Regions from separate parts of the Paenibacillus sp. MZ03-122A genome, predicted to be linked through region 1. Evidence: riboswitches for the same ligand, from Rfam matches in the RefSeq annotation. Region 1 holds a riboswitch; the other holds the start of a gene.
What was found. Region 1 has a riboswitch for cyclic di-GMP ahead of NLX74_RS12345 (transglutaminase-like domain-containing protein). Riboswitches for the same ligand answer to the same signal wherever they lie in the genome.
Positions count from the first base shown of each region.

Region 2: another riboswitch for cyclic di-GMP. It lies ahead of NLX74_RS16395 (glycosyl hydrolase); the one in region 1 lies ahead of NLX74_RS12345 (transglutaminase-like domain-containing protein).

Region 1 is NZ_JANAVI010000005.1:24,695-39,650, forward strand. It holds gene NLX74_RS12305 (amino acid ABC transporter permease) at 1-493, opposite strand, end outside; gene NLX74_RS12310 (amino acid ABC transporter permease) at 508-1,167, opposite strand; gene NLX74_RS12315 (transporter substrate-binding domain-containing protein) at 1,239-2,069, opposite strand; gene NLX74_RS12320 (amino acid ABC transporter ATP-binding protein) at 2,112-2,849, opposite strand; gene NLX74_RS12325 (cupin domain-containing protein) at 3,177-3,641, shown strand; gene NLX74_RS12330 (GGDEF domain-containing protein) at 3,721-4,422, opposite strand; gene NLX74_RS12335 (class D sortase) at 4,474-5,133, opposite strand; gene NLX74_RS12340 (collagen binding domain-containing protein) at 5,240-8,869, opposite strand; gene NLX74_RS12345 (transglutaminase-like domain-containing protein) at 9,239-10,048, opposite strand; cyclic di-GMP riboswitch class I at 10,061-10,142, opposite strand; cyclic di-GMP riboswitch class I at 10,181-10,259, opposite strand; gene NLX74_RS12350 (helix-turn-helix transcriptional regulator) at 10,367-11,242, opposite strand; gene NLX74_RS12355 (DUF445 domain-containing protein) at 11,779-13,035, shown strand; gene NLX74_RS12360 (hybrid sensor histidine kinase/response regulator) at 13,182-14,956, shown strand, end outside.
Region 2 is NZ_JANAVI010000007.1:83,581-98,536, reverse strand. It holds gene NLX74_RS16450 (glycosyltransferase) at 1-411, shown strand, start outside; gene NLX74_RS16445 (O-antigen ligase family protein) at 422-1,759, shown strand; gene NLX74_RS16440 (WecB/TagA/CpsF family glycosyltransferase) at 1,764-2,534, shown strand; gene NLX74_RS16435 (O-antigen ligase family protein) at 2,540-3,982, shown strand; gene NLX74_RS16430 (lipopolysaccharide biosynthesis protein) at 3,988-5,367, shown strand; gene NLX74_RS16425 (glycosyltransferase family 2 protein) at 5,390-6,229, shown strand; gene NLX74_RS16420 (glycosyltransferase family 4 protein) at 6,216-7,403, shown strand; gene NLX74_RS16415 (glycosyltransferase family 4 protein) at 7,400-8,548, shown strand; gene NLX74_RS16410 (glycosyltransferase) at 8,577-9,677, shown strand; gene NLX74_RS16405 (UDP-glucose dehydrogenase family protein) at 9,683-11,011, shown strand; gene NLX74_RS16400 (sugar phosphate nucleotidyltransferase) at 11,687-13,063, shown strand; cyclic di-GMP riboswitch class I at 13,219-13,299, shown strand; gene NLX74_RS16395 (glycosyl hydrolase) at 13,313-14,887, shown strand; gene NLX74_RS16390 (PD-(D/E)XK nuclease family protein) at 14,936-14,956, shown strand, end outside.

The DNA of each region.
Region 1 (14,956 bases):
TGACAGCCAGTGAGGTATCCTTGAATAGGGAAATGAATTGGCTGACAATCGGGGGCACCATGCGACGAAGCGCTTGGGGCAGAATGATATGCCATAAGGTTTGAGAGTAGCTTAGACCGGAGGAACGTGCGGCTTCCACCTGTCCTTTATGGACCGAATTCAGACCGCTGCGCACAATCTCGGCAATCATGGCTCCCTCGAAGATCGACAGGCCTGTAATGGCTGCCCACTTGAGGGAAATCGACAATCCGATGGATGGTAAAACCATACCGATGAAGAAAATAATGAGCAATAATGGAAGATTGCGAATGAGATCAATGATAAAGGCTGCAACCTGTGAAATGACAGGTAAGCGAGTATAGCGCAGGATGCCGAATAAGATACCGAGAACGAAGCTGAACACGATAGAGTAAATAGCAACCTCCAGCGTGAGCAGGAAGCCCTCCAGTATAAAACGCACATTAGGCCACACAAATAATCCACCGAAATCCATACGGGCTTCCCTCCTTAGGATGTTTTGGACAGACGCCGTTCCATGTATAGTACAAGAAAGCTAAGCGGAACCGTCAAGATAAGATACAACAGCGCCGTGATGGCGTAGACTGTGATGGGCAGGAAGGTATCCGAGTTAATGAGGTCCGAGTAATACATTAGGTCCAGTCCGGCCACAATAGCCAGCACGGAAGAGTTTTTGACCAGATTAATGAATTGGTTGCCGATCGCAGGCAGTACAATTTTGATGGCTTGCGGTAAAATAATGCTGATCATCGTCTGGTTGTAACTCAACCCGGAGGACCTTGCCGCTTCAAATTGACCCTTGGGCACAGATTGAATGCCGGCACGTATGGCTTCAGCAATAAAGGAGGCCGTGTATACGGTCAATCCAAGCGTTCCAGATACGAATCCGTCCAAAGGGATGCCCAAAGTGGGAAGCCCGAGATAAAAAAACAGTACGACGATCAGCAATGGGATATTGCGGATGACCTCTACATAGACGGTACCGATCCAGTTCAGCCATTTAAAAGGCGCAATTCGGAGGATGGCAATAATAGCCCCCAGAATAAAGCTTCCAATCAAGGCAATGACACTAGCTTGAACGGTATGAAGCAAGCCTTCTCTGAAACGGTCGCTATGATCAAAAAGTACGTTGATATCAAAAGTAAGCATCTGTGAATGTACCTCCTTATCCAGAACTAAGAAAGGAAGGAGCTCGCAATGGCGGCTCCTTCACAAGAATACTATTCGGGTTTAACCCCAAGCCATTGCTCGTGGAGCTTATCGTATTCACCGCTGCTTTTCAGTTCCTTGATCGTATCATTAATGGCTTGCAGCAGTTCCGGTTGTCCCTTCTTCACTGCAATGCCGTAAGGTTCCTCTGTGAAGTTCCCGCCTACAAGAGTATAATTCGGGTCTTGCTGCTGCATGCCGAGCAGAATAGAGTTATCCGTAGTCAATGCTTCTCCTTTACCTGCTTTGAGGGCGTTGAAAGCATCCTGATAGTTTTCGAATTCCAATATTGTTGCTTCAGGTGCTTTTTCGCGGATATTTTTGGCGGAGGTAGAGCCTTTCACGGCGAGCACCTTGGTTTTTGGGGTCAGAGACTCCAGCCCGGTGATGGGGCTCCCCTTTTTCACGAGCAGAGATTGCCCGGCGTTAAAATAGACGTCGCTGAAATCAACCTGTTTTTTACGTTCATCCGAAATGGTCATCGTCGCGATAATGGCGTCAATGTCCCCGTTTTGCAATAAGGTGATTCGTGTTTTGGACGTGACCTCTTTTAGTTCAAGTTTGGTTTCATCGCCAAAAATATGTTTGGCTACAGCCTTAGCGATGTCGATATCAAAGCCTTCTACTTTTCCGCTAGCCGGGTCTTTCAGTCCGAACAGCTTGGTATCGTATTTCACACCAATGACCAGTTTGCCACGCTGTTTGATCGCTTCCAGCCCGTTGGCTGTTGCCGCCTCATTCCCCGACGTTGCCGCTCCTTCTTTGCCTCCACAGCCTGCCAACACGAGCAGACAAGATAAAGCTACCAGCACCAAAGTACTCCATTGAAATCTTTTTCTCATCAGAACATTCCCCTTTCGATTTACGCTACATTGGTAGTCTGTTTAATGATGAATCAGACGGCTCAGGAACAGGCGAGCCCGTTCCTCACCCGGATTCTGAAAAAATTCGGCAGGTTGGCTGTCTTCCAAAATCTGTCCTTTATCCATAAAAATCACGCGGTCCGCCACTTCACGTGCAAAGCCCATTTCATGAGTGACAATGACCATTGTGATGCCCTGATGGGCGAGCGAGCGCATAACATCCAGTACCTCTCCGATCGTTTCGGGATCAAGTGCTGAAGTAGGCTCGTCAAACAACATGATTTTTGGATTCATCGCGAGCCCACGGGCGATCGCGACCCGCTGCTGCTGTCCACCGGACAATTGGGCGGGGTAGCTCTGTGCCTTTTCTTCGATTCCGACGCGCTTTAGATAGGTGATGGCTGTTTGAGTAGCTTCTTCTTTCGAGATGCCCAGTACCTTCATAGGTGCCAGTACAATGTTTTCAATCACCTTTTTGTGTGGATACAGATTGAAATGTTGGAACACCATCCCGATGTTGCGGCGGAAGGCATTAATATCAATCTTTTTGTCGTGTACAGGGATCTCGTTAACGATCAGTTCCCCATCCGATATCGTTTCCAGACGATTGATGCAGCGAAGCAGGGTGCTTTTACCCGAGCCGGAGGGACCGATGATTACGACGACCTCGCCCTCCTTAATTTGAAGATTGATGTCTTTGAGTACATGGAAGTGACCGTAATGCTTGTTGACATTGCGAAACTGGATCAGAGAGCTCACCCCTTTTAGGCTTGGATACATAGCTTAGTAGACGGATTGACATAATCAAGCTCTATTAGAATTTCAAAATTTCTCTCATGATACTATAAGCTTACAATAAAAAACAAGATTTTATGTCATAAAAATTTACGTGTATTATATTTGGTATGTTATTTTACTTGTTAACTGCTATTTATATGATAAAATCAAATGAATATTCACAATTTAATGTTATTTAATTTGACATAAAATAATAGCGTTCGACATGCCAAGGGAGAAACGTGACAAAAGCAACGCTATGTTTTACAGTAGGGAAGAAGGAATTTAGGGTAAAGGAAGGTTAGTACAATGACGAAAGCTATTTCACCGCTTGTAACGGCATTGGGCATGGAGCCCCATCCAGAAGGCGGTTGGTACAAAGAGATGTGGAAGGCTAATTTTCAAATTCCGAAACCTGTGCTGCCTGATGTATATTCCGGTCCGCGCTTTGCAGCTTCGTCTACGTATTTCTTGCTGCATCCGGGCGAGTTCTCCGAGTGGCATGTGGTCCATTCCGATGAGCTGTGGTTATATCATAGCGGAAGCCCTGTAGAGTTGAAATTGGGTGGAAGCGGAGAAGAGCCTGGCGAAGAAACGGTAATTATCGTCGGTGCGGATGTGGAGGCAGGACAGCATCCACAAGCACTCGTACCAGGAACAGTATGGCAAACGGCACGTCCGCTGGGGGATGAGCCTGTGTTGGTAACCTGTGTGGTTGCACCAGGATTCCACTTTGATGATTTCAAGCTGATTGCAAAGGGTAAGGTGGAGTAGGAATATTTTATCGGCGGGTATAATCTTGGATAAACAGGACTTACCCGCCTGATTTGATGTTACGGGTTCTTTGTTAGTGTTAGAAGCTTGCCATTTGTTGTATACTTTGGATCTTTGCTTTTTTTCGAAAACAAGCTGCAAACTTTATAATTCGTGCAGTGTCATATGATCTGACGTTTGGCCTCTGTTTGATCCTCTGGTATACAGCATAGCAGTTTCTCCCCATTCCTTTTGCTTGGTACATGGCGATATCGGCCTCTTTCAGTAAAGAAGGCAGAGGCTTCTTCGGAGAAGGATGCATAGTAATACCAATGCTTCCTGTAACTTGAAGGTTGATTCCCTGAATGTTATAAGGAGCGCTGATTTTTTGCAGCAGCAGTTCTGCTAGAACTGTGACCTGATCGGCATCATAATCCTTCATCATGAGTAGAAATTCATCACCACCGATTCGAAAAGCTTTCTGATTGGAGTTTGTCACCTGGAGTAAATGATTGCTTACCCGTCTGAGCAACCTATCACCGATTTGATGTCCGTATGTGTCATTAATGGCTTTGAATCCATCCAGATCAAGATACATAATAGCAAAACCCTCCTTGCCATTGCTTCGTTTCCAAAATAGCTCAAGTGCATTCCGATTGAACAGACCCGTTACAGGGTCCTGATAGGCAAGTTTCCGCAGTGAATTTCTTTCCATCATCACAGAATGTAAAAAAATCAACATATATATCCACAACACCAAAGTTAGGCCAATTAGAAGTAAGGCTGTTAAAGATATACTCAATGGGGTCACCACCAATATAGTTTATAGGTTGTTCCGCTTCTATTAGCGGCATTAGGTCAGTTGTCTTGCATGAACGATGAGTCGATGTGTCGGATTTACAAGAGGATCACAGGTAATTAGTGTGAGAAGCTTTTGTTTCTTGATGCTTTTTAAAACGGAGACATTTGAAGGAGTGACGACTGAAATGTTGTAGACCTTGTATACGTATTTTTCACCCCGAGTGTGAATTAGAATCTGATCCCCGATTTTCACCTCATTAAGCCGGTTAAATAAACGTCCAGTTGTTCGTGAGCGATGAGCGGCTATGGCAGCATTCCCCACCTGGCCGAGTGTCGCAGTTTCCGACATATGTACAGCGGCATATCTCATATGCTTTTGGGTCGCACCTTCGAGCACAGGAAGTTTCAGCCCGATACGATCAATCTGGATTGTAGCGATTGGAGCTTGCTCTGGAGCCGACGAAGGGGGAGTAGTTTGAGACAATTGTGGCCCATCCGCTGCTGCGGTATTTGTCAGCCAATTGGACAAATCTGTATAACCTTTAATCATTTCGGGAGTCAGTGTCGATGTATCGGATGTATCTGTATTTGATAATGATTCAGCTTCTTGTAATAGCTCTTTTTGCCTTTGATTTTCCAACCATTCATTAGCGGTAGGAAATAACATAATGATGATTCCTAACATGATGCTCACGTATGCCAGCTTACGCAATTGAAAAGCCTCCTAATACAGTAATTCATAGAACGGACATGTAAAATAATTCCCCTTCTCGCTAATGATGAGCTGAGAAGGGGGATTTTTGATTATAAAATGTTATTTATTTTTTATGCGTTCGTTTATAACCTAGGTAGGCACCCAGAAGAATTAAGAACATACCACTTACATAGAAGGGAGCAGGACTGTTTTCTCCTGTCTTTGGCAATGTATCCACCTTGGGTGTATGCCCCGGGTCACTTGGATCTTCTGGTCCTTCTGCCGGTAGACGAATTACACCTTTAGGTACTGGATCTTCTTCAATCTTCACGGGCGGAGAAGGCTCCTGATGAGGGTCTGCTTCTGGTGTGTCAGCTTGCACCCCTGGTTCAGCGGGTGGTTGCACTTCTGGTTCCACAGGTGGCTGTTCAATAGTCGGAACGCCCAACGGAACATCCTCATCTTCGATAATTTGCGGCTCTTCGGTTGTTACGGGCGTAACAGGCGTCACCGGAGGTTCAGTTATTTCAGGGTCCTTATCATGTTTTTTACCTGATCCCGGATTCGTAGGCGTGCCTGGATTTGTAGGCGTACCTGGATTTGTAGGCGTACCTGGATTTGTAGGCGTACCTGGATCAGTAGGTGTACCTGGACCCGGATCAACCGGAGTGTCCTTTTTGTTGGTGATCACGATTTCTTTAATGCCTGAACTTTGTTTGATGGTTGCATCTATTTTGATTTCTGTTTTTGGCGCTGTTATTTTGTAGCCTTCAGGAGCAGCAAGCTCCTCCAGAATGTAGTCATCATAACTCAATGAAGAAAATACAATTTTCCCGTCCGAATTGGTAGTTTGGACAAGAGGTGCTCTTTTCTGATCCTTGTCATAGAGTGCAAAACGTGCCCCGGATAGAACCTTATTGTGATCGTCCTCATCAACTTTGGTAATCTCCAGACTTCCCGTAACTCCTCCTCCTGATCCCGAACCAGAGGATGTACGCACGATGATCTCTTTACTTGTTTCCCTGATTTCGGTGGTCAAACGGTCGCCCTCGAAATTAACCTTATTGCTCACTTTTGCCTTGTCTTCAGCTTGAATAAAGGATTGATATTCCAAAATATAGCCCGATGATATAGCCTTCGTAAAGGCAAGCTCAAAGGATTCCTGACCTTGAGCAGTCGTTGTTATTTTTAGCTTATAATCCTGATCCTTGACTAATTCAGTGTCCTTGGTAGCTTCTCCATTGGCAGATACCTTGGTGGAATATAGATGAAAAGAATCCTCAATCAGAATTTGATTATTGCTGGGCGTATCCACGATTTTCGCGTTGGAGACATAGGATTGCCCTTCATTGATATGGATGTTCCAATCGATTTTATTTCCATTCTGAGTACCGGATTTCGTCACGTATTCTCCACCGTGAGGCACAGTCACTTTGGCTGCCCATTCCGAGTCTGGATTTTTTCCATCCATAAGTTGAGCGTTATTGTTAATCTCTTTATCCATAAGCTCTCCTTCCAGTGTCGTTTGGAAAGTGATCCAGTAAGGAGAGTTGATGGACTGGTTAAACTGGACGCTCAGTTCATTGTTGTTAGCAGCGGAAGGTAAAACAAGAGTATATTGGCTCGAAGGCACTTCGGCCCCCTTTTGTACGCCATTCCACCACCCGAGCAGGGTCATATCATACACTTTAACAGAACCTGGCACCAGTTTTTGGCCCTGTAATAATGTATCCCTTATTTCAGCATGATTTAGAGTTTTGCGGTTATAGTTGGCTTTAATGTCCCATGTAATTTGTTTGGAACTGGCATTGTAGCTACCTGACTTAGCCCCATTTTGCTGGGTCATATTGTCCGGCCATAATCGAGCTTCGGCCTCCGCGGTTTGTGTTGTTCCGTTATATAACCAAGTGATAGAGGCTTTATTCCAAAAGTCCGGTTTGGTTTTGTCGATTTTCCATTCATTGTTAAATGTGGTTGTATAGCTGATTGTATACGTGTCTTGAATTTTTTTGTGAAAACGTATAGTGAACCCTTTTTTATAATCTAGCGTAAGAGGGATCAGTTCGTAGTCTGACGGCGATGTTAGTGTTGTTTTTCCATCCGCGCTTTGGATCTTCAATGTGTTTGGCAATAATGCCAGACCGCCATTCGGAAAGACTTCGTCGATAACGACTTGGTCCATTGTATATTTATCTGCATTAATGGAAATGATCCAAGGAATTGTTTTGGTGTTATAGTTCGGTTCCTTATAGCCCTTGGTGATAATTACACTTTTCAGTTCTGTGGTTGTTTCTTTTGTTACTCCGTCCGATGTTACACTGTTCGTTATTTTACCATTTTTAAGTACACGATCTATAGCCTTGGTTTGATAACGGATGGTATATGGGGCATCAATATCTGCATTGAACAGTAGATTGAAACCGTTGGTACCGTTGTCGTCAGTAACTGGAGTGACCCTGTATTCCGATGCAGGAAGCTCCTCTTGCGTATCCCCTTTATAAACTTTAAGTGAGCTTGTGACGAATTGTTGGCTGTTATTAAAACGGTCACTCAATACCGCTTTTGCTGCAGGGATTTTTTTGTTGGCAAAATTATATTTGATTGCCCATGAAATTGTTTGTGTGACTGGATCGTATTGCTCTACTTTTTTGCTTAGAAGATCCCCGCGTTTAACGGTAACAGTAGCTGATGCAGAGAGATCCTTCACATTGTCTCCTGAAAAAGTAGCCGTGTTGGAGAAACGGTTATCCTCGCTTGTGATGTTCGTGGAGTATTGAATTCGGTATGCGCTGTTTATACTCTCCTCGTTAAAGCGGATTCTAAAGCCCGTCCCGGCCGGATCAGCTTCGACTGTATACTTATCTGCACTAACAGTGTCCCGTAGCACGGTGGTTCCGTCGACATTGATTTGCAAATGATATACCCGGATGGAATCTTTGATTAGTTCCAATCCTTGGGGAGTTGGGTCGGTTACTACGGCGTGTTTTATAGAATCCAATTGTTTATTTACGTCAACTGTCCAATCAATTCGATTTTTTCCATCGAATTTCCCTTGCTTTTCCAAAGTAGGGCCAGTTGCAGGCTTAATATTTACGATAGCCGTTTGCTCGCCGCCTTTGATTGGAATCGCAATAATGACTTGTGTGCTGCCTTTTTCTATTTGTTTGCTAAAATCGGTTTTGACCTCCAGCTTACCGCTGACATTAGAGTGGCTTTCCACGTAATCATTAAAAGTCATAATTACTTTACCTTGGCGGTCTACGGTGAAATGACCAACTTCTCCATCCGTATTCGTCAGAGGAGATGTAATGTCTGTGTAAATTTGAAATTGCTCAGGTAATTGAAAGGTAAAGGTGTCTCCAGCTTTATACGTATGGTTCGGCAGCTCCCATTCATACCCTAAATGGATGGCGGAGCCAATATCAATACGACTATCGGGATTATACACTGCATCAATAACACTTCCAGAGGAATCTGTGAGGGTTAGCTTGGTTAAAATACTTTCCTGAGTTGCCCTCACTTCAGAAGTTGAACTGGCAGTTGCCTCAACGGCTGGAGCCGGGACAGCAGGTGGGATGTTAATAGGCTCTGAGGGCTTTGGATATACATCGTTAGTCACACTCTGAACCGGATCGGTTCCTGGGGTCACTGGCAGAGCAGAGTCGGGATTTTGTGCATAGGCTTGTGTTGTACTGAATAAGCATTGCAAAAAGAGCAATAACGCAACAACTGCTGTATTCCATTTTTTTCTCATATGGTAAACAAATCTCCTATTCTTAAAATACTTTTATTTAGCGGCTAATGATTATTCCTTCGAGGTCAAGAGGGCTGTATTTATATATTCATCAATCATTCATCTGATGCTATGTTAGCCGCATTGATTTCTTGTTCATAATTTATGGAAATTTACATTCGGGGATGAATATTACCTCCTTTAGTCCCGAAATTAGGATAATGGGTTAGACCTCAATGTCTTTCTGGACTAGAATACATGCCACATCTCAACAATTTCTCAACAAGGATAGAAAAAGAGCCTTGATCATGTGATCAAGGCTCTAAAGAAATGTAGTTCTATTTCTTCATTTTTTAATTTTTTAAAATAATATTAATAAAAACATTGATATTAATATTGCTTTGTTTTAATGTATTTGGAGGGATCTTTGATCATTTCGAATTTTTGTTTACCCTTATACAGTGCTGCATCTACTGTAGTGTCTACGACCACCCATTGATTGTCGATGTAGACCTCGTTCCAAGCATGGTAAGTGTCCACGTAGGAAGATTTGCCCATAACCAGCTTGGTTGGTACATCTACACTTCGTAACATAGCAGCCATCAGTGAAGCATAACCATAGCAAATATCTTTTTGCGAGCTTAACGTACGATCAATTTGCGGTAGATAGTCAGTCGTTAAGGCGAAGGCCTGATTGGAGTCGTACTTGATATGACTAATGACGTAATCATAAATTTTTTGAAGCTTCTCACGATCCGTTGTTGCGCCTTGGGTTAATTCATGGGCTTTTTGAATCGCTTGATTAGTACCGCTCCAGTTAATATTTTGAACGGAATTGAGGTATACCGCTTTGCTATCGTTTAGCTTTAACTCGATCGTATCTTGTCCTATCACTTTATATTGATTACCATTAAGCTGTTCCAAAATACTGATGCTATAGTTCCCATTACCCATCTGGAGAGGGAATACTTCTTCGGACTTTCCGGGTGTCAGATTATAAGAGTATTTTTGCGCATCTTTTGTAACCAAAATCTTGGTTTTAATGTTAGGTTTAACGGAGTAACGCACACTGACCGTCCCATGATTTACATTGTTTTGATCCAACCATACAACACTATCAGCAGCGTAAATTGTCGAATTTAAGAGTATTGCGGATAGCATGAAAAATAGGAGAAGTGTGGAAAATATCATTTTCCCCATAAAAAACTTCCTTTCGGTGGCCAGGCTGCCATCATAAATAGAAGGCCCTATAGCTTTGCGTCCCTGCCTTTCGACAGGTTTGCCATTTCGTATAAAGTTTTCGAAAAAAAAGCACGACAAAAAGCCACTTCAACCGGTAGCTGGCTGCCATCATACAGAAGGCCCTGTAGCTTTGCGTCCTTGTCTTTCGACAAGTTTGCCATTTATCCTGAATAGCTTGTATATTTATTCTATCAGTTAGGTACTCTATTAGGCAAGTTTAAATCTCAAATTTTCGCTATTTATCGACAAAACAAGCTTGCAGATTATACATAAGACCTATTTTATACGGTTTCCCCATTTTTTGCGATAGGAATGAGGCGTTTCTCCAATGTGCTCTTTGAACAGATTGATAAAATGACTTGTGTTGGGAATGCCCACATATTGTGCGATGTCTACAATAGCTACATCACTAGTTTTAAGCCAGCCTTGAGCAGCCGTGATACGAACATTAATAAGATACTCAATAGGGGAAAAGCCAATCTGTTTTTTAAAGTTTTTAGCCAGGTTGAACTTGTTTAGAGCGAACATGTCTGCAAGTGAATCCAGCGTGATCCGTTCACAATAGGATTGATCCAGATATTGCTTTACCTTGCGCACCTCTGCGGTTCCATCTGAATTCGCGTTGGGATTGGTGTAGGGGTACTGCAAAATAATCGTTAACAAGTCAACGATTAGCCTGGATGAGAGCAGTTCAGAGGATAAGCTTCTTTCTGGCTGTACCTGTAATAAGGTGTACAGCTTGTCCAATACTGCACTTGAATCCTTTAGTGAGATTACGGGCTTATTGTGTTTATCGAATTGTTCATAGAAATGGTCAATAAGATTGCCATGTAGATTCACACTAATAAACTCCCATGTCTTCTGACAGGAAGTTTTGTACTGTACATATTCTTCACAATTAATAAAAAGCATATCATGAGGTTTCAATATATAATCCTTGTCTCGATATTGCAATTCCCCCCTTCCAGACAGGGTGAAAAGGAGCAAAAAAGAGGTGAGCTTTTGTCGTTCCATTACATAAGCATCTGTTTTGAAATAGCCTATTTCCTGTATATAGAAGAGGGATTTTTTAGCGAAAGAAGAGGGTGTACATATAATTGCAACTGGATCTTCACTCCAGACATACTGGGCATTTTTTTGGTTTGTTGTCATATCCAATTCCTTTACAAAAAAACAATTTTAGTAAGATAATTGTAGTTTGTTTTACGAATATCCTTTTAGAACCGGAGTCCCTATTTACAAAGGTTATTTTATCACATTAAAGTAATTCATGTAGCGATTAGGGACTGAACAATATATAACAAATATAACATAAAGTACCTATTTGAAAAGGATGAGGCTGGGGAAAATTAGTTTCTTCAATGAATATACCATAGTCTTGCAATTCCACTTTCTGAGTTATATATCCTTTCGGTATCGGGAAAAATGGGACCATATTTCGACAAAATGATTCAAAGGGCTCATTTTGCTAGAAAATAGTTATAGCTTTATTGTGGAGATTTTGTTCACGAAAATGTATGGATAAGTGTGGTTATGCGAACTTAATTTAAGAAAATGTGAAAATTTTGAATATCATGCAATTTGTTCGCAAGAGAGTACAGTGACCTTTGGTATCTGTACAGGCAATGATATGATGGTACTACAGAAGTAATGAAACAAATTTTACAGTCAGTTTGGAGGACTACAGGATGGGAAAAACGAAAAACACAAAAACCGCAGCAGCTTGGTCACTTGTGATGATGGGAGCAGGCTTTGCTGCTACGTTACCTTTTCAACAATTTGGCTGGGCCCGTCTTTTGGCTGGATCTTTTGAAGCCGGACTTGTTGGAGGATTGGCAGACTGGTTTGCCGTAACCGCGTTATTCCGTCATCCGCTGGGCATTCCGATTCCACATACAGCGCTTCTCCCCAAAAATCGGGGCAAGCTGACCGATGCCTTGGTTAACACGGTCGAGAACAATTTGCTTCATAAAGAAAGTATTGCATCTAAAATTGCCGAGATTAGACTGGCTGAGCTGGTACTGAAAAATGTGGAAAAAGGAATACGTACGCCCGAAGCGGTCACTTTCATAGATGTCCTTGTCAAGCAACTTGTTCGTTCGCTTCCACTGGCAGAGCTGGCCCCGGTCATCACAACCGGGATTAAGCGACAGGCGACTGAATTCGATATAGGGCCATTGCTAGAGGCACTCGCCCGGCAAGCTGGCGAGCGGAAGTATGACCAACGGGCGTTGGATTATGCGCTGGAGCAGACGGAGTCCTGGCTACTGCGGTCAGACACCGGGGTTGCTCTTGGCACTCTGGGGATGCAGGCTGTTAGTGGCTTGCAGGTCAGCGGGCTTATGCAGTTTGCCCTGAACGCCTTCCTTGGCTATTTGAATGAGGAGCGTATGGGCGAGATGATTCGTCACTTTTTGCTGGACCGCGTAGCGGAGCTTCAAGATGAAGGACATCCGCGTCGTCAGGCCGTCTTGGAAGGTATCAACACGCAGCTGATCCGCCTGGCAGCCAAAGATACGGTCAGGGAAGGGCTGAATCATTGGAAAAACACCTTTATTGATTCTTGGGAAGGTGATGCAGCTATATCCGAGAAGCTCGAAGAGCTGCGCCGCTATCTGCTGGATTATATGGAGGATGCCGATTATGTAACGACATACATTGTACCCTTACTGGATCAAATGCTGTCTGATTTATGGAGAAATACGCAGCTGCTGGACAAGATCAACTCGTGGATCGTAGCAGGTGTTACCGGAGTAGTGGAAGCAAACCATAGCCAAATTGGTAATCTAGTCCGAGAAAATGTAAATAGAATGGATGAGGCTTCACTGATTGCCTTAATGGAGGATAAACTGGGGCAGGATTTACAGTGGATTCGGATTAACGGTGCGCTTACAGGCTTTCTGATTGGAATTGTCCTTACTGCGGTTCGTATGTTGCTTGAGTAGCAAGGGCAATCTGTGCTAAAGAACGATAAATGAAATTTATGTAGACAAGGTTGTGAAACTATGAGGATTGGTCACCATCCAATGCTGCTGGTTCAGATGAGAGACCAGCAACGATACGCTGATGTTTGGTGCCGGATCACCAGTGGATGAATAAGCGGAACTTTCTTTTAATTACGCTGTCATTCCTGATCGTGATTATCGGCTTGCGTTTGTTGTGGTTTGATTATTACCACAATCAGGATTATCCCCGGGCCAAGGCGGGAATTCTGGATCTGAGGGGCTTGAATTTACAGGAGATAAAGACCCTACCATTAAATGGGGAGTGGGAGTTTTATCCTGGAACTTTATCTTCTCCTGCAGAACTGAAATCCTTACTTATGCAGAAGCAGCGTCAGTCCATTCAGGTACCAGGCTTATGGAGTGAGTCGGTATCTCCTGTGGATCATAAGGCATATGGCATTGGAACCTATCGGCTACTTATTTTGAGTGACAGATCGTTGGACACTTTATACGGACTTCGGATCGGGAAGATCAGTACGGCATCCAACATATTTGTGAACGGCCGTTTAATTAGTCATAGTGGTCAGGTCTCTAGCAAGGTCGAACAGCATATAGGATCAACTGTTCCATTCTCTGCTATGTTTGATGCGAACAGCCAGGCCATTGAGATTGTCATCCAAGTATCCAATTATGATTTTTCTGCTAGTGGAGGAATTATGAAGCCTATCATTTTTGGAAGCGCGGATGCTGTGAATAGCCGAACCAACTTCACGATCTCAATGCAAATTATGGTATGTATTATTTTGCTGCTTCACGGGTTATATATAGTCGTTATATTTTTTATGAATCCACAAAAGAAGGCGCTTCTGTATTTTGCGGGAATTGTAATCTGCACGGTATTATCCATCCTGACAGACGATGACAAGCTTTTATTGGAATGGTTCCCCATAAATCTAGGTCTTTCGTTAAAAATAACTACCCTTTCCTATATTGGAATAGGCATGTGTGTACTGAAGCTAGCGCAGTCTCTGTTGATTCGATCCCGAATCATTCAGATTGTTTTTATAGGCCACTGTGGTTTTGCGGTTCTGGTGTTACTTGCACCTACATCCAGCCTTTATGCATTTCTTATGGCTATTATCGCATTCCCAGCTATTACTCTATGTGCTACAGTTCCCTCCCTTGCTTTTCTTAGAACATTCAGAGGGCAAAAAGAGGCTGTTTTTCTGTTGCTAGCATCCATTAGCATCGCATCCAGCATGCTGTGGGGCATTTTCAAAACCAATGATCTCCCCTATTACCCTTGGGATATTGTGTTGGCTTTTGTGGCATTTGCATCCTATTGGTTCAAACGGTTTTTTAATACGAATGCTGAACTGAGAAGGCTGTCGGCCAGATTGCAGCGCGCTGATCAGGTGAAAAATGAATTTTTGGCCAACACCTCTCATGAGCTGCGAAATCCTCTGCATGGGATGATCAATATAGCACAGACCGTGCTGGAGAATCAGGGCGGCGTCCTAGATGAACCCAACAGGAGAAACATGCAATTGCTCGTTACGGTCGGCCGCCGTATGTCCTTATTATTGAATGATTTGCTGGATGTTACACGTCTGCGTGAAAAGGATATTATTCTGGAAAAAAGAAGCTTGAAGCCCAAGGCCGTAGCCTCGGGTGTGTTGGATATGCTTCAATTCATGACAGATGGGAAACCTCTAAACATGGTAGTAAACATCCCTGCTGATTTTCCAAATGTATTAGCGGATGAAAACCGAGTAATCCAAATCCTGTTCAATCTCCTTCACAATGCTGTTAAACATACTGCTGAGGGGACCATTTCCGTTCACGCACACATCCAAGGCGAAATGGCCAGTATTCAGGTGCGTGACACTGGCGTTGGGATGGATGAGGAGACGCAAAAGCG
Region 2 (14,956 bases), on a different contig from region 1:
AAAACGGCTTTTGCCGCCGTTATGTTCCCGCTTCATCTAGGCAGAAAGGGAGATATCCTTCTATCTGGTGAAGAATCGTGGGTTTTCGAGCAAATTCGTAAAAATGGTGGAACGATTATGTATCATCCACACATGTCTGTGGAACATTTTGTGCCGGCTTCACGGTTAACGAAAGAATGGATCATGAACCGCTACTATTGTCAGGGCATGTCTAACGCTGCTCAGGCCGTAGGTCTGCGCGGTAACGCGATGCTGATGGCGAAGACGGCAGCCAAAGTGTTATACATCACTGTGGATTCCCTGCTGGCGCGTAGTGAGGGCAGGAAGCTGTTGAACCGGTGCAGGCTTGAAAGTATCCGTGGGACGCTGGATACACTGCGCAACCGGAAAAGCGAGTCAGCTGCGGGGTGAAAGATGGAACATGAGTAACTATCCTTGGACTACTAGAATAAACACCATACAGCATGTTTTTATTTTTCTACTGGGGGCTCTTGCTGTAGGAATTGCGGCTACCTATCAGCCGGTGGTCAGTATTGCGGCGGTATGTTTACTGCTCTTGCTGGCTGTTTCCATACATCATCCGGAGCGCATCAGCTACGCTGTTTTGCTAAGTACAGCAGTCTCAGTCGATTCTCTGTATCAGGGTGGCGTGTTCGGTATTGAGATTTTGTCATTGTACAAATTGGGCATTTTGGCTCTGCTGGTGCCGTGCATGCTCGTGTATGGCATACGTCTCAAGTTCAGCTATCCGGTCTGGGCATTGGTGATCATGCTGGGGATCACATTTGGATTTTCAGCATGGCTGCCTTTGTTAACGACCTCGATTGCCGTCAAGGCGTTCGTCGGTTTATCACTCCCTTTCTTTTTTTTACTGATCCAGTGGAAAAAGGATGTGGCAGAAAAGCATATCCGACTGATCAGTTTGTTGCCCATTATTAGTGTGGTCATTGGACTGGGTTTGCAGGTTCTAGGGCTGCATTCGTTTACGGATGTAGAATTTACGGGCGCAGTCAGAGTACAAGGAGCGAATATACCGCCGCATCTGGCAATGCTCTCCTTTCTCGGAATTGCTGTCTCTCTAATTGAGGTCAAGCGTAAACCCAAGCAAGCCGCTTTTTATTACACTGTGTTGGCACTGAACTTTCTGATTCTGATCGCCACCGGTACACGTGGACCGATTCTGGCATTGTTATTAATGTTTGCTGTGTATCTGTTTGATATTGCCCGTCAGTACCTCAAGGGGAAAGTCAATTATTTGCTACCGCTGGCCGGATCGTTTTTGGTTGCTCTGGGGGCGGTGGCCCTGCAATGGAACAATTTAAAAAAACGCTCCTTCGAACGGGAGACCGATACAGGCATTGACCTGTCGGGACGCTCGGAGGCATGGGAATATTTTTTGAACAGAGTACATGATTACCCTTGGTCAGGGAGAGGTCTTGGCGCGGTAACGGTCGCGAACGACGGGACATTATTCAATGGCTTTGTTGTACCGCATAACGAGTATATACGCTTTTATTTTGACACGGGATATATCGGTTGCGGGCTATTAATGCTTTCATTGCTGATCGTGTTCGCTCTCATTTACCGGTCGCTTGCCAAGTCTATCAAACCTTATTTTGCAAGCTTAATTGCAGGCTTTCTGATCTACTCGTTTTCAGATAATACGTTGTCGACGGTTCAGATGATTATTCCATTTTGCTGGTATTTGAACGCGTTATACCAGACATCTACTCAAACCGATTTTCGCAAAGAGAAGTGATACGATGAGCAGAGTGAACATGTTCGATGTCAACTTTGATAATTACGATTTTAATGATCTACTCGAATTTATAGATACTTCTATTGAACATCAGCGTCATTCCTACATTTTGACCTGTAATGTCGATCATGTGATCAAGCTTCGCAAGGATGATGAATTCCGCAAGGTGTATTCGGATGCCGGAGCTGTAGTGGCCGATGGGATGCCTATCATATGGGCGTCCAAGTTACTGAAAAAACCCCTCAAACAAAAGGTGTCCGGGTCAGATTTGTTCACTCGGCTGGGAGAGGCTTTTGAGGATCGAGGCTATCGTTTATTTTTTCTGGGTGCAGCTGACGGTATTCCTGAGAAGGCTATGCTCAATCTCCAGGAATCTTATCCGAACATGAATGTGGTGGGCTGTTACTCTCCTTCTTATGGCTTTGAGAAAAACGAGGAGGAGAATAGGCACATTATCCAACTGCTTCAAGAGGCTCGCCCGGACATCGTTTTTGTAGGTGTAGGCGCACCTAAACAGGAAAAATGGATCTACAGATATTATGAGACTTACCGTGCTCCGATTTCGATTGGGGTGGGAGCGACCTTTGATTTCCTGTCGGGAAATGTGAAAAGAGCACCGGAGCTGATGCAGAAGACGGGATTTGAATGGTTCTGGAGGTTGTCTCAGGAGCCTAAACGATTGTGGAAAAGATATTTGATTGAGGATTCCCAATTTCTCGTTCTGCTGTTTAAGGAGATGTTCAAGCGGAAGCGGATGAAGGGAGGTCAGGGGTGAGAAACATGAGTCGGTTGGCAGATCAGCAGATTTCCGTTTGGCTAGGAAATCGGCGTGGAATCAGCATGATCGGCATGGGATTGCTGGCTTGTATACTGCCACTCGCCATCGGATTTGTCAGCGCCAAGATGAATCCCACCATGAGCCAGCAGGGAGCCATATTGCTGGCGCTCGTTTTTCCGGCCTTCCTGCTGGCGATCCTGCAATCGCGGCTACTGATTCCTTACACACTGGCAGTGTGGGCAGTAGGCCCGGAAATCCGCCGCATTGCGGATTGGATGGAGGGAACATATCACTCGGTTTCCTTGTTGAGCGTGGCACCGCTGCTGGTAAGCAGTATGTTGATTATTCCTGTGTTGCGAGGCATTCATCAGGCGGAAAAACCCTTGACCCGAATTGCTGTATTTTTCGGCATAGAATTGGCCTACGGAAGTGTGGTCGGGTTATTCAAAAATGGTATTGTTTTTGCTTATGATTTAGCCAATTATGTGGTTCCTTTGATCCTGTTGCCTTATCTTGCGATTAAGCCCATGAAGGCGAAGGAGCTGGACCGACTGCTGTATTCATATGCCAACATTGCTGTTCTTGTGGCAATTTACGGCATTATCCAGTACTTGACGGTGCCTCCGTGGGATGCATTTTGGATGAATCATGTAGAAATGAATTCCATTGGTGTTCCAGAACCACTTCAAATCAGAGTATTTTCTTCCATGAACTCGCCCGGTCCCTGCGCTATTTTCCTGGCGATGGCACTTGTACCCATGCTAATGGAAAAACGTTGGCGCGGCACTTTGGGATGGATCGGAATCTTGCTGACGGTCGTTTGTCTCTTAATCACGCTGGTACGTTCAGCCTGGCTAATTGCCTTCGTCATGTTGCTGGCTTACATTCTCAGTTCATCTTCCAAGGGAAAGTGGAAAACCTTGTTTCAACTAGCTCTAGTTGGCCTTCTTCTCTACATCATTGTTCCAAAACTTCCAGGGGCAGAAGGTTTGGTGGCTCGCATGCAGACGCTGACGGATATTCAGCAGGATCATTCGTACAATGAACGTTTGGATTTACTGCATACGATGCTTCCGGCGATTGCTAGCAATCCGGTCGGGCAGGGGATCGGGAGTGTAGGAATCGGAACCAAGCTTGATAACGGCGGCGATCTCGGCGAACTTGGGATTATGGATAATGGATATATCGCCATTTTCCTCACCTTCGGTATTTTCGGGGCATTCTTTTTCTTCGGTGGTCTGTTCGTTATCATCAAGCGCCTTCTCGCCCGTATTGCCGAACGAGATGCCAGTCAGCCTTATATCAGACTGGCGTTGGCTACGTGGGCCGGAGCTGTAGCCAGTCTCATATCAGATAATGGTTTCCCCGGTATGCGCGGCTATCTGATCTGGATGATGATCGGAATAGGACTATGGGCAAAAGATGTCATCGCGGAAAGAAGGTAAAGGCTGTGCAAAACTTACAAGCATTATCCGCACCTGTCCGGACACTATGGTCCACAGTGATTCGGTTTGCCAAAAGCAAGGATAACAGCTCTGCAGCAGTAAAAACGATGATATTCAGTATGCTGATTCTCGTCGTGAATATGCTGACTGGTGTGCTAACGGCACGATTCCTGGGTCCTACTGGACGCGGGGAACAGACAGCGATGGTGAACTGGTCCCAATTTCTCGCCTTCTGCATGAGCTTCGGTGTCCCGTCTGCATTGATTTACAATGCGAAAAGGAAACCGGAGGAAACGGGCAAGCTGTATGGTCTGGCCTTGCTGCTGGCTACCATGTTCGGGGGCTTGGCGACACTCGTCGGAGTTTTTCTAATTCCTTATTGGCTGCGCTCTTTTTCTTCATCGGTCATACTTTTCGCGCAGTGCTCCATGATGATGTGTCCGCTCATAGCGATTTCACAGATCAATAATGCATTGCTTCAAGTTCGCTCGGAATATAAGCAGTACAATTTATTCCGGTATCTGGTACCGCTGAGTACACTGCTGGGTCTAGCGATTCTGATCTTAACCGGAAATATGAATCCGTACACCTCGGCATTGGCCTATTTACTGCCAGGCTTGCCGATTTATATCGGTGTCACGATACGAATGATTCGGCTGTACAAACCAAAGGTAAAGAACAGCTGGACGCAATTTAAAAATCTCTTTACCTACGGTATGGGTTCATACGGAAATGATCTCATGGGGCAGGTTTCCACTTATATTGATCAGATTTTGATTGCGGGTCTGCTCAGACCCGCTGATCTCGGTTTATATGCAGTAGCGGTCAGCTTGGCCAGGATGGTGAATGTATTTTCTACCTCGATCATTGTCGTGCTGTTTCCCAAAGCCTCTGGTCTGAATAAGGAAGAGGCGGTGGCCATAACATTTCGGGCATTTCGAGTGACATCAACGGCAACCTTTCTGGCTGCGGCGATGCTGATGCTGATTGCTCCGTTTGTATTTACATTGTTATATGGTCAAGAGTTTAAACAAGCGCTCACGGTATTCCGGTTCTTGGTGCTTGAGGTTGCTATCAGTGGAGGGACCATGGTGCTGGCACAACAATTTATGGCGTTGGGTAAGCCCAAACTGGTTACCATTCTACAGGGTGTCGGATTGGCGCTCGTCATTCCATTGCTGTCCATACTCGTGCCGAGATATGGATTGACGGGTGCAGGGATAGCAATGCTGTCTTCGGGGATTTTACGGTTCATTTTCATTTTATGTAATGTTAAATTCGTTCTAAAAATGAAGATTCCAAGACTGCTTATTTCCAAACAAGATTTTCAATGGCTCCGATCAACGATGTCACACTACATCCGGAAAAAGCCAGTTAACGGTTAGATAAAGAAGGAGGCACCCGCTAATGAACCACATGTCTAGCGTTCCCGCGGACAACCGGATATCCGTAGTTATTATCGCTCAGGATGATGGCACTCGAATCACAGCCGCCATTAAATCCTGCAAGCCCTTTGCGGACGATATCGTCGTCATTGACGGAGGGAGCAAGGACAATACGATTCAGGTAGCTGAATCCTTGGGCTGTCGGGTGTTTTCTAACCCGTGGCCGGGTTATGCCAAGCAGCGCATGTTTGGTGTTGAAAAAGCGGAATTTGATTGGATATTCCTGATTGATACGGACGAAGTAGTGGATGCAGAGTTGCTTGGAGACTTGTTGAAAGTAAAGGAAACGCTCCACGATCCGGCCAAAGCATATTCCGTATTTCGGATTGGCGATTTTCTCGGCAAATGGATGAATAAAGGCGAATATCTGGTTCGTTTGTACAATCGTCGTATTTATGGCATTACGAATAGTCTTGTTCATGAAATGCCGGATGTAGCCTCTTCCCAGATTGTCAATCTGGAGGGCGTGTTATGGCACTACGGCTTCCGCAGCATCAGTGATCATATGACCCGTTTTAATAAATATACAGATCTGGAAGCAGAGACGGCATTTAACAAAGGAAGATCCTTTCGGATTACCAGACTGTTGTGGCGGCCTCCTGCCCGCTTTGTGCAGAAGTATTTTGTCCAAGGCTTATACCGCAAGGGATTAGCGGGTTTTGCCGTAGCCGTTTTCTGGGTGATGTATGAGTTTCTCGTCTGCTTCAAGCATTATGAGCTAACCAAGCGGCGAAAAAAGATAGAAATCGTGGATGACGGACATACCGAGCAGAAAGGAGAAACCAGCTATGTCGTACAATAACGGATTTCGTATTGCGGCAACGGGGTTGAGCTGGCCGTCTTTGCAGCCAGGAGGCCTCAACACATATTTCAAATCGATCTGTGAGCAGCTTACGCTAGAGCGCAATACGTTGGATGCTCTAATCTGTAGTGACGAGCAGCCGCAAGCACCCGACCGTATTCGGATTCATACGATTGGCAGCAAGCAGCAATCCATCTGGAAGCGCCGGGAGCTAATGCAAAAATATGCAGCAGAGTTGTTCGACAAGCAACCGATGGATATATTGTATTCCCATTTTGCCCCCTATAGTGTCGGGCCAGCGCTGGAGGCGAAAAAAAGAGGAATCCCGGTAGTTACCACCTTTCACGGACCGTGGACGGAGGAAATGAAGATTGAAGGACAGGGCATCAAGCATTTTCTAAAAACGACGTTGGCTAAATCCATTGAAATGAAGGCCTACGGTCTGTCGGATAAATTTATAGTGCTAAGCGAGACTTTTCGGGATATTTTGCATGAGCACTATAAGGTTCCACTCAGCAAAATTCATATTATTCCTGGTGCGGCGAATGTAGAAAGGTTCCACCCGGCAGATGATCAAGAAGCGGTGCGGAAGCGCCTGAATTTGCCGCAAAATGCGACGATTGTGCTAACCGTTCGTCGTCTTGTTAATCGAATGGGACTACTACAGCTACTGGAAGCATGGCGACGAGTAACCGAGCGTCATCCTGATCATGTGTTGCTGATTGGAGGGAAGGGTCCCTTGATGGAGGAATTGGCTTCCAAGGTGGCGGAATACAATCTTCATAACCATGTAAGGCTGCTCGGTTATGTGTCGGATGAGGAGCTTCCCCTGTACCACCAAGCATCGAATTTGTTCGTTGTACCCACACAGGCACTGGAAGGTTTCGGTCTGATCACAGTAGAGGCGATGGCCTCGGGACTGCCGGTGCTGGCGACTCCTGTGGGTGGCAACAAGGAGATTTTAAGAGGATTCCGTCCCGAGCTTTTGTTCAAGGGAACGGATAGTGAAGCCATTGCTGAAGGGTTGCTGCGTGTGCTGGATCATCGTGAACTTCTACCGAATGCAAGGGAATGCCGGGACCATGTCCTGAGCAGGTATACATGGGGACATGTAGCGGAGCAGGTGGAAGAGGTGTTCCGACAGGTCCTTGATAGAAAGGCGGCGGCGAAATGATGAGAGTAGCTTATATTGACCATACGGCAAGATGGAGCGGCGGCGAAGTCGCTTTGTACAACATACTGACGAATATCGGGGAACATATCGACCCGCTCGTTATTTTGGCAGAGGAGGGCGATTTGGCAGATCGGCTTCGGCAGCGTGATATTGATGTGCGCATCGTTCCATTGGACGATTCGATTCGCAATCGGGGACGGAATGCCGTGAATCTAGGTGCGCCTGCAGCAGCTTTTCGTTTGCTGGCTTACGGTAGAAAACTTGCGCCCTTGCTGCGTGCGGAAAAGGTCGTGTGCGTTCACACGAACTCGCTCAAGTCTGCACTGTATGGTACAGTAGCCGCCAAATCGGCGAAGCTGCCCTTGATCTGGCATATCCGTGACCACATCGGTCCGCCGTATCTGAAGCCGATTGTGGCCAAAGGGATTCGGCTGATGTCCCGCTTTTTGCCCAACGGAGTGATTGCTAATTCCAAGTCCACGCTGAGTGCGTTGGAGTTACCCCCGGACAAAAAGACGCTTGTCGTTTATTCCGCTTTTGCCAAAGCAATTACAGCACGTGACACGGCTGCCCATGTACGTGGTGATGACTCGTTTAACGTCGTATTGGTCGGCAGATTGGCGGAATGGAAGGGACAGCATATTTTACTGGAAGCAGCACGCTCCTTTTTACCGGATCAGCGCGTGAAATTCTGGCTGGCTGGAGATGCGTTGTTCGGAGAAGAGGAATACAAGCAACGATTAGAGTCCACGATGCGCGAATACGGGTTGGCTAACGTCAATCTGCTGGGACACGTCGATGACATTCAAGGCCTGATGCAGCGTTGTGATTTGCTGATTCATACCTCTATTACACCAGAACCATTCGGTCAGGTCATTATTGAAGGCATGGCTGCGGGTCTCCCCGTGATTGCTTCCAATGAGGGTGGACCCAAGGAAACGGTGGTACCCCATGAAACCGGGCTGCTTATTGAACCGGGTGATCCGGCTAAGCTGGAAGAAGCCATCCGCTGGATGTTGGAGCATCCACAAGAACGTCAGCAGATGGGTGAGAGAGGGATGGAACGGGTCAAGAAGCATTTTGTCATCGAGAACACAGTTAAGGATATAGTTCATTACTATAAGGGTTTGTTGGCAGGAGTCTGACCGACATTCGCGTTAAAGGATGATTCTGATGAAAATAGCGATAGCACACGATTACTTAATCCAAATGGGCGGAGCGGAAAGGGTAGTAGAGGTATTCCACGATATGTATCCGGAGGCTCCTATCTTCACAACGGTGTTCAGCGACGACCGCCTGTCGCGTAACTTGAAGGATGCGGATATTAGAGCCACTTGGCTACAAAAAGTCCCAGGAGTGAAGGACAACTTCAAAGGAGTGCTGCCGCTGTATCCCATTGCTATCCGTGATTTTGATTTTAGGGATTTCGACATTGTTTTAAGCTCCAGCAGTGCATTTATGAAAAGCATCCAGGTACCCAAACATACGTTTCACATTTGTTATTGTCACACGCCGATGCGGTTTGCCTGGGATTACGATACATATATGGCCCGGCAGTCCAAATCCAACCTGCTCAAAAACATGCTCAAGCTGTACATGAACCGGTTGAAAACATGGGATGCCAAAACTTCTCGCAACGTAGACCAGTTTGTCGCCAACTCTTCGGTTGTTAAACGAAGAATTTTGCACTATTACCAAAGGGATTCGGATGTGATTTTCCCACCTATTAATACATCCCGTTTTAAACGCGCTACAAACATCGGTGACTATTACCTGATCGTATCCCGATTGGTGTCCTACAAGCGCATTGATCTCGCGATCGAAGCATTCAAACGTAACGGTCTCAAGCTGCGCATTGTGGGTGAAGGACCGGACCGTAAACGACTCGAAGGTATGGCTGCCCCGAACATTGAGTTCCTCGGCAGGCTTGAGGATGAAGAGGTTAACAAGCTGATGGCAGAATGCCGAGCACTCGTTTTTCCGGGTGAAGAGGACTTCGGTATTACGCCTTTGGAGGCGAATGCGGCCGGACGGCCTGTCATCGCTTTTCAGGGTGGGGGAGCGTTGGATACGATTGTTCCTCATGTGAACGGCGTATTTTTCCGCAAGCATCAAGTAGAGGATGTGCTGGAGGCCGTCGAAAAGGTTGAGCAACATGCGTGGAATGTGGACGATATCATTACCCATGCCCGCAAATTTGATGAAGAAAACTTCAAGGATCAATTAAAAAAGTATGTAGAACAAGCCTATGTGAACTTTCTAAAAGGAGGATGAACGGAATGAAGCTGGCTGTAATCGGTACTGGATACGTTGGGCTCGTCTCGGGTGTATGTTTTGCGCAAAAAGGTAATGAGGTGATTTGTGTCGATCTGGAGCAGCACAAAATCGACATGTTGAACCGGGCAGAATCTCCGATTTATGAACCGGGTATTGAAGAATTGATCGCGTTGAATCTGGAAGCGGGCCGGTTGGAGTTTACCTCGGATTTGGCCGATGCGGTACGCCGCTCGGATATCGTAATTTTGGCGGTAGGTACCCCTTCTCTGGCTAACGGTGAGGCGAATTTGTCGTACATTGAACAGGCGGCCGCTGATGTTGGGAGAGCCATGAACGGGTATAAGATTATTATGACCAAGAGTACTGTACCTGTCGGAACGAACGAAAAGATTAAGGACGTGTTGGCTCGTCACACGAGTTTGTCTTTCGATATCGTCTCCGCGCCGGAGTTCCTGAGAGAAGGCTCAGCCATCAATGATACGCTTTATCCGGATCGCATCATTATTGGTTTGGACAATACAGGATTGCGTGAAACCATGGTCACTCTGCATCAGGTGTTCACGGATAAAATCTATGTGACGGATATCCGTAGTGCTGAAATGATCAAATACGCGTCCAATGCGTTTCTGGCAACTAAAATTTCGTTCATTAACGAAATCGCTAATATTTGCGAAAAGGTTGGCGCCGATGTAACCTGTGTGGCTGACGGTATGGGTATGGACAAACGGATTGGCTCCTCTTTCCTACAAGCAGGGATCGGGTATGGTGGCTCTTGCTTTCCAAAAGACACAAATGCGCTTATCCAAATTGCAGGTAATGTAGACTATGAATTTAAGTTGTTGAAATCGGTGGTCGAGGTGAATACCGACCAGCGCTTTATGATTGTATCCAAGCTGCGCGAATCGCTGGGTCAACTGAACGGTGTGTCCATTGGCATTTGGGGCCTCGCCTTCAAGCCAAATACAGATGACATCCGCGAAGCTCCAGCACTGGAAATCGTAGAAACGCTCATTCAGGCAGGCGCTATTGTCAAACTGTATGATCCCATTGCGATGGATAAATTCAAGGAGCGCGTGGATCACCCGAATATTATGTGGTGCTCATCCCCACAGCAAGCCGCTGAAGGTAGCGACGCTGTGTGCCTGTTGACCGATTGGGAAGAGTTCAAAAAAGTCGATCTCGTACAACTGGCCTCCATTTTGCGCAAGCCGGTTCTCATTGACGGTCGTAACGTATTCGCTGAGGAACAGATCCAAGGCTCCGGGCTGGAATACTACTCCGTGGGTCGTCCGCGGATGAGTGGGTGGAATCGGGATAAAGTGGAAGTTTAAAAAGTGACCGAAGTGACCGATTAAAAAGTGACTGTGGCGGTGTTGGAGGCGCTGAAGGCGCTGCGCGTGCAGATTGTTCTTCCGATTGCTGTTACCCCCGGATTTTCTGGATTATATAAAACATTCAAAGGTTAAAATCCGGGGATAAAGGCAAACGCTGACGCTTCTTCAGAACAATTCTGCCCGCTCCGCTGCTTTTCGCCGTGGAGTCACAGTTTTTAAACTCCCACCTTATGGGGGGAGTAGGAAGGGCGTATCGGAGGGAGCGGCACGGTTGAAGCCGCTCCTTCCGATCAAGTACGCCATTGCGGTTGCCGAAGGCAATCTGGGCAAGGCGTTACGAAACCTCGATTACTTGAAGCTTGCAAGCACAGCGGGCAAACTCTGAGTTTTCGAACATTTTACAGGCTGACCGGACTTAATAATGTCCGGTCGTGCCTTTTGCACCACAAGGTATGATCGGGTATGATGCATTTTTGAGTAGCGCAGGGATGGATTTGAATCTGGAGAAGCGGAGCGTTCGCCTTTGACTTGGGATTCTTACATATAAATGTCTTACACAATCCAAAGAATCCCACGGCAACAGCGATCGTAAGATCAAATCCAGCCCGTAGCGGGCTACTCAACTTTGCCCCATCCGATCATCCAACCAATATAGAGAGGAAGTGGAGAGTTATGAAGCTCGTACTTTTGTCTGGTGGTTCCGGTAAAAGATTATGGCCTTTGTCCAACGATTCCCGTTCCAAACAATTTTTGAAGGTACTGGAGAGCCCGGAGGGGATTTCGGAATCCATGGTACAGCGGGTATGGAGACAATTGGGAGACAACGGATTATCAGAATCCTCGTTTATTGCGACGGGGAGAGCACAGGTCGAAATGATCCAGAGTCAGGTCGGGCCGAATACGCGCATCATTGTTGAGCCGGAACGCAGAGACACCTTTCCTGCGATTGCGCTGACAGCGACTTATCTATATTCCATTGCTGGTGTTTCCCCTGATGAAATTATAGCTATATTGCCTGTAGATCCTTATGTTGAGGATGCTTTCTTCGCTTCCGTAGCCCAGCTGGAACATACACTCCAGGAGAGTGAAGGCAAGCTTGCTTTAATCGGGGTTGTCCCTTCCTATCCTTCAGAGAAATATGGTTACATTATTCCGAAAAACGATGCCACCCAAGGTAGCACTGGCTACCGCGAAGTGAGCCATTTTCAAGAGAAACCCGACCGGGAGCAGGCGGAGCGTCTGATTGAACGCAATGCTCTATGGAACTGCGGGGTTTTTGCATTCAAATTAAGTTATTTGCTGGATATCTTGGCATCCAAGGGTTTGCCGCTGAATTATGAAGAAATGCAAAAGCAATACGCATCTCTGGAAAAAATCAGCTTTGACTATGAAGTAGTCGAGAAGGAAAAGGATATCGTAGTTCTTCCGTATGATGGTTTTTGGAAGGATTTGGGCACCTGGAATACGCTCACAGAAGAAATGTCTAATCAACAAGTGGGCAGAGGTGTAGTAACGGAGGATTGCGTCAATACGAGTCTTATTAACGAGTTAGACATTCCTGTGGCGATCATTGGAACGAATGATCTGATTGTAGCTGCTAGCCCGGATGGTATTCTTGTGACCAATAAGGCTGAAAGTCCTCGCATTAAGGAAGTGCTCAAGGCTCATGATCAGCGTCCAATGTATGAAGAACGTCGTTGGGGGCAGTATCGGGTTGTGGATTATGTCAAATATGACGAGGGTAACGAGGTATTGACCAAACGAATCCGCGTACGGAAAGGCAAAAATATCAGCTATCAGCTTCATTTCAAACGGAGTGAAATTTGGACCATTATTAGTGGTGAGGCGGAAATTATTTTGAATGAGAAGCTGCACAAAGTAAAAGCTGGTGATGTAGTTCGCATTCCTGAAGGAACGAAGCATAGCATTTTGGCTGTGACCGATGTGGATTTTATTGAGGTGCAGACTGGTTCTGAATTGGTTGAAGAGGATATTGTACGCTTTTGTATGGATTGGAATGAAATTTCCCGTCACCAATTTATCTCATAATTGTTTTCGTAAAAACGAAAAAAAGACGAATTCATGAAAATTCATAGCCCGAACTGTCGAAATTGGGCGAAAACCTGTAAATTCATGAACATGACCTATTAAATTTTGGTAAAAAAAAGTCGATACTTAGGGTAAGAAGGAATCCAAACTCCTTCCAACGATAAACGCAGCCCTGTCGAAAGGCAGGTACGCAAAGCTAAAGGGCCTTCTACAAGGATGGCAGCCTGGCTACCGAAAGGAAGAGCGAAAGTGAGATTCTATTTTATTCCTCTGTATCGACTGATACGTCATGTACTCCCCGTTGTTATGTTTTTTTCATTGTTGCCCGTCGGTTTTGGTGATTCTCTGTCTGTGGCGAATGCCGCTTCATTACAACCTGTTAATTCGGACGCTTCTACTCAGGCCCGTGAACTATACAATTATTTACTCAACATCTCAGGGAAAAAAATAGTCACCGGTCAGCATGATTATTTGGAAAGTCCGGATGAATTAAGTAACAAGGTCCAAAAAATCAGTCAGGCATATGTTGGTCTGCACGGCTATGAGATGGGTGCCATCTCTGGTCAATCCGACACTACAGAAGCAGCACAACGTAAAAATGTCGTCGATAGTGCTATCCGTTGGAGCAGATCCGGTGGTATTGTGACGATGACTTTTCATGAAGCGCTACCGGGTAGGCCACTGACTTGGGCCAATGTACAGGCGAAAGTAAGTCAGGCAGAGTTCAACAAATACGTGACCCCAGGTACTACGCAGTATAACCTCCTCATTGCCGATCTGGATAAGGTCGCTGTATCATTAAAGCAGCTTCGTGATGCAGGGGTTCCGGTTTTGTGGAGACCTTACCACGAAATGAATGGTGACTGGTTCTGGTGGGGAAACAAAACTAATTTTAATCAGCTATGGAATATCATGTACGACCGTTTTACAAACACACATCAATTGAACAATCTGCTGTGGGTATGGAGTCCGAATGCGCCCAATTCGTATACCGTCCCGTATACCCCGAAATACCCGGGGGATGACAAAGTGGACATTTTGGCAGTAGACATTTACAACAATGATTTTAAGCAAAGTCATTACGAAGGTCTGCTCGGGCTGGCACGGAATAAGCCGATTGCTATTGGGGAGCACGGTGAGATGCCTAGTTCTGAGGTGTTGCAGGCTCAGCCTAAATGGGTATACTCCATGACTTGGGGCAAGATGCTGACCGAGAATAACACAACAAACCAAATACAGGATTATATGAATGATTCGAAGAGTTTGACACGGGATGATGTGAAAAATGGGCTGGCAGCAATCGAACAACCTGGGACAGATGTACCGACCTTACCGGACGAGGGACAAAGTGAGCCTATCCCGGCTCCGACTCCTCCTTCCGTCCCTGATGTGGTATATGTGAACGGGCTGCAGGGCGAATATTTTAACAATATGAATTTGAATGGAAGTCCTGCTTTGATCCGTACAGATAGCAAGCTGGACTACAACTGGCGCGCCATTGCAGCTGATCCAAAGGTGAATGCCGATCAGTTCTCGGTTCGCTGGACGGGGAAAATCAAACCACAATATAGCGAGACCTATACGTTCACAACGATATCCGATGATGGTATTCGCGTATGGGTAGACGGCAAGTTGGTGATTGACAGCTGGTTCAAACAAAGCTGGACGGAGCGTAAAGGCAGTATTACTTTGGAAGCAGGCAAAATGGTAGATTTAAAAGTGGAATACTATGATGAAAAAGGCGACGCGATGGCACGTCTAATGTGGGAAAGTCAGCATGAAGCGAAAGCGGTGATTCCCGGAAACGCTTTGTTTCTTCCTTGATTGATACTCTTTCCCGGTCTAAAAATATGAGGAGAGAGGGTGGATCATATGATAAAAAAATGGTTATCC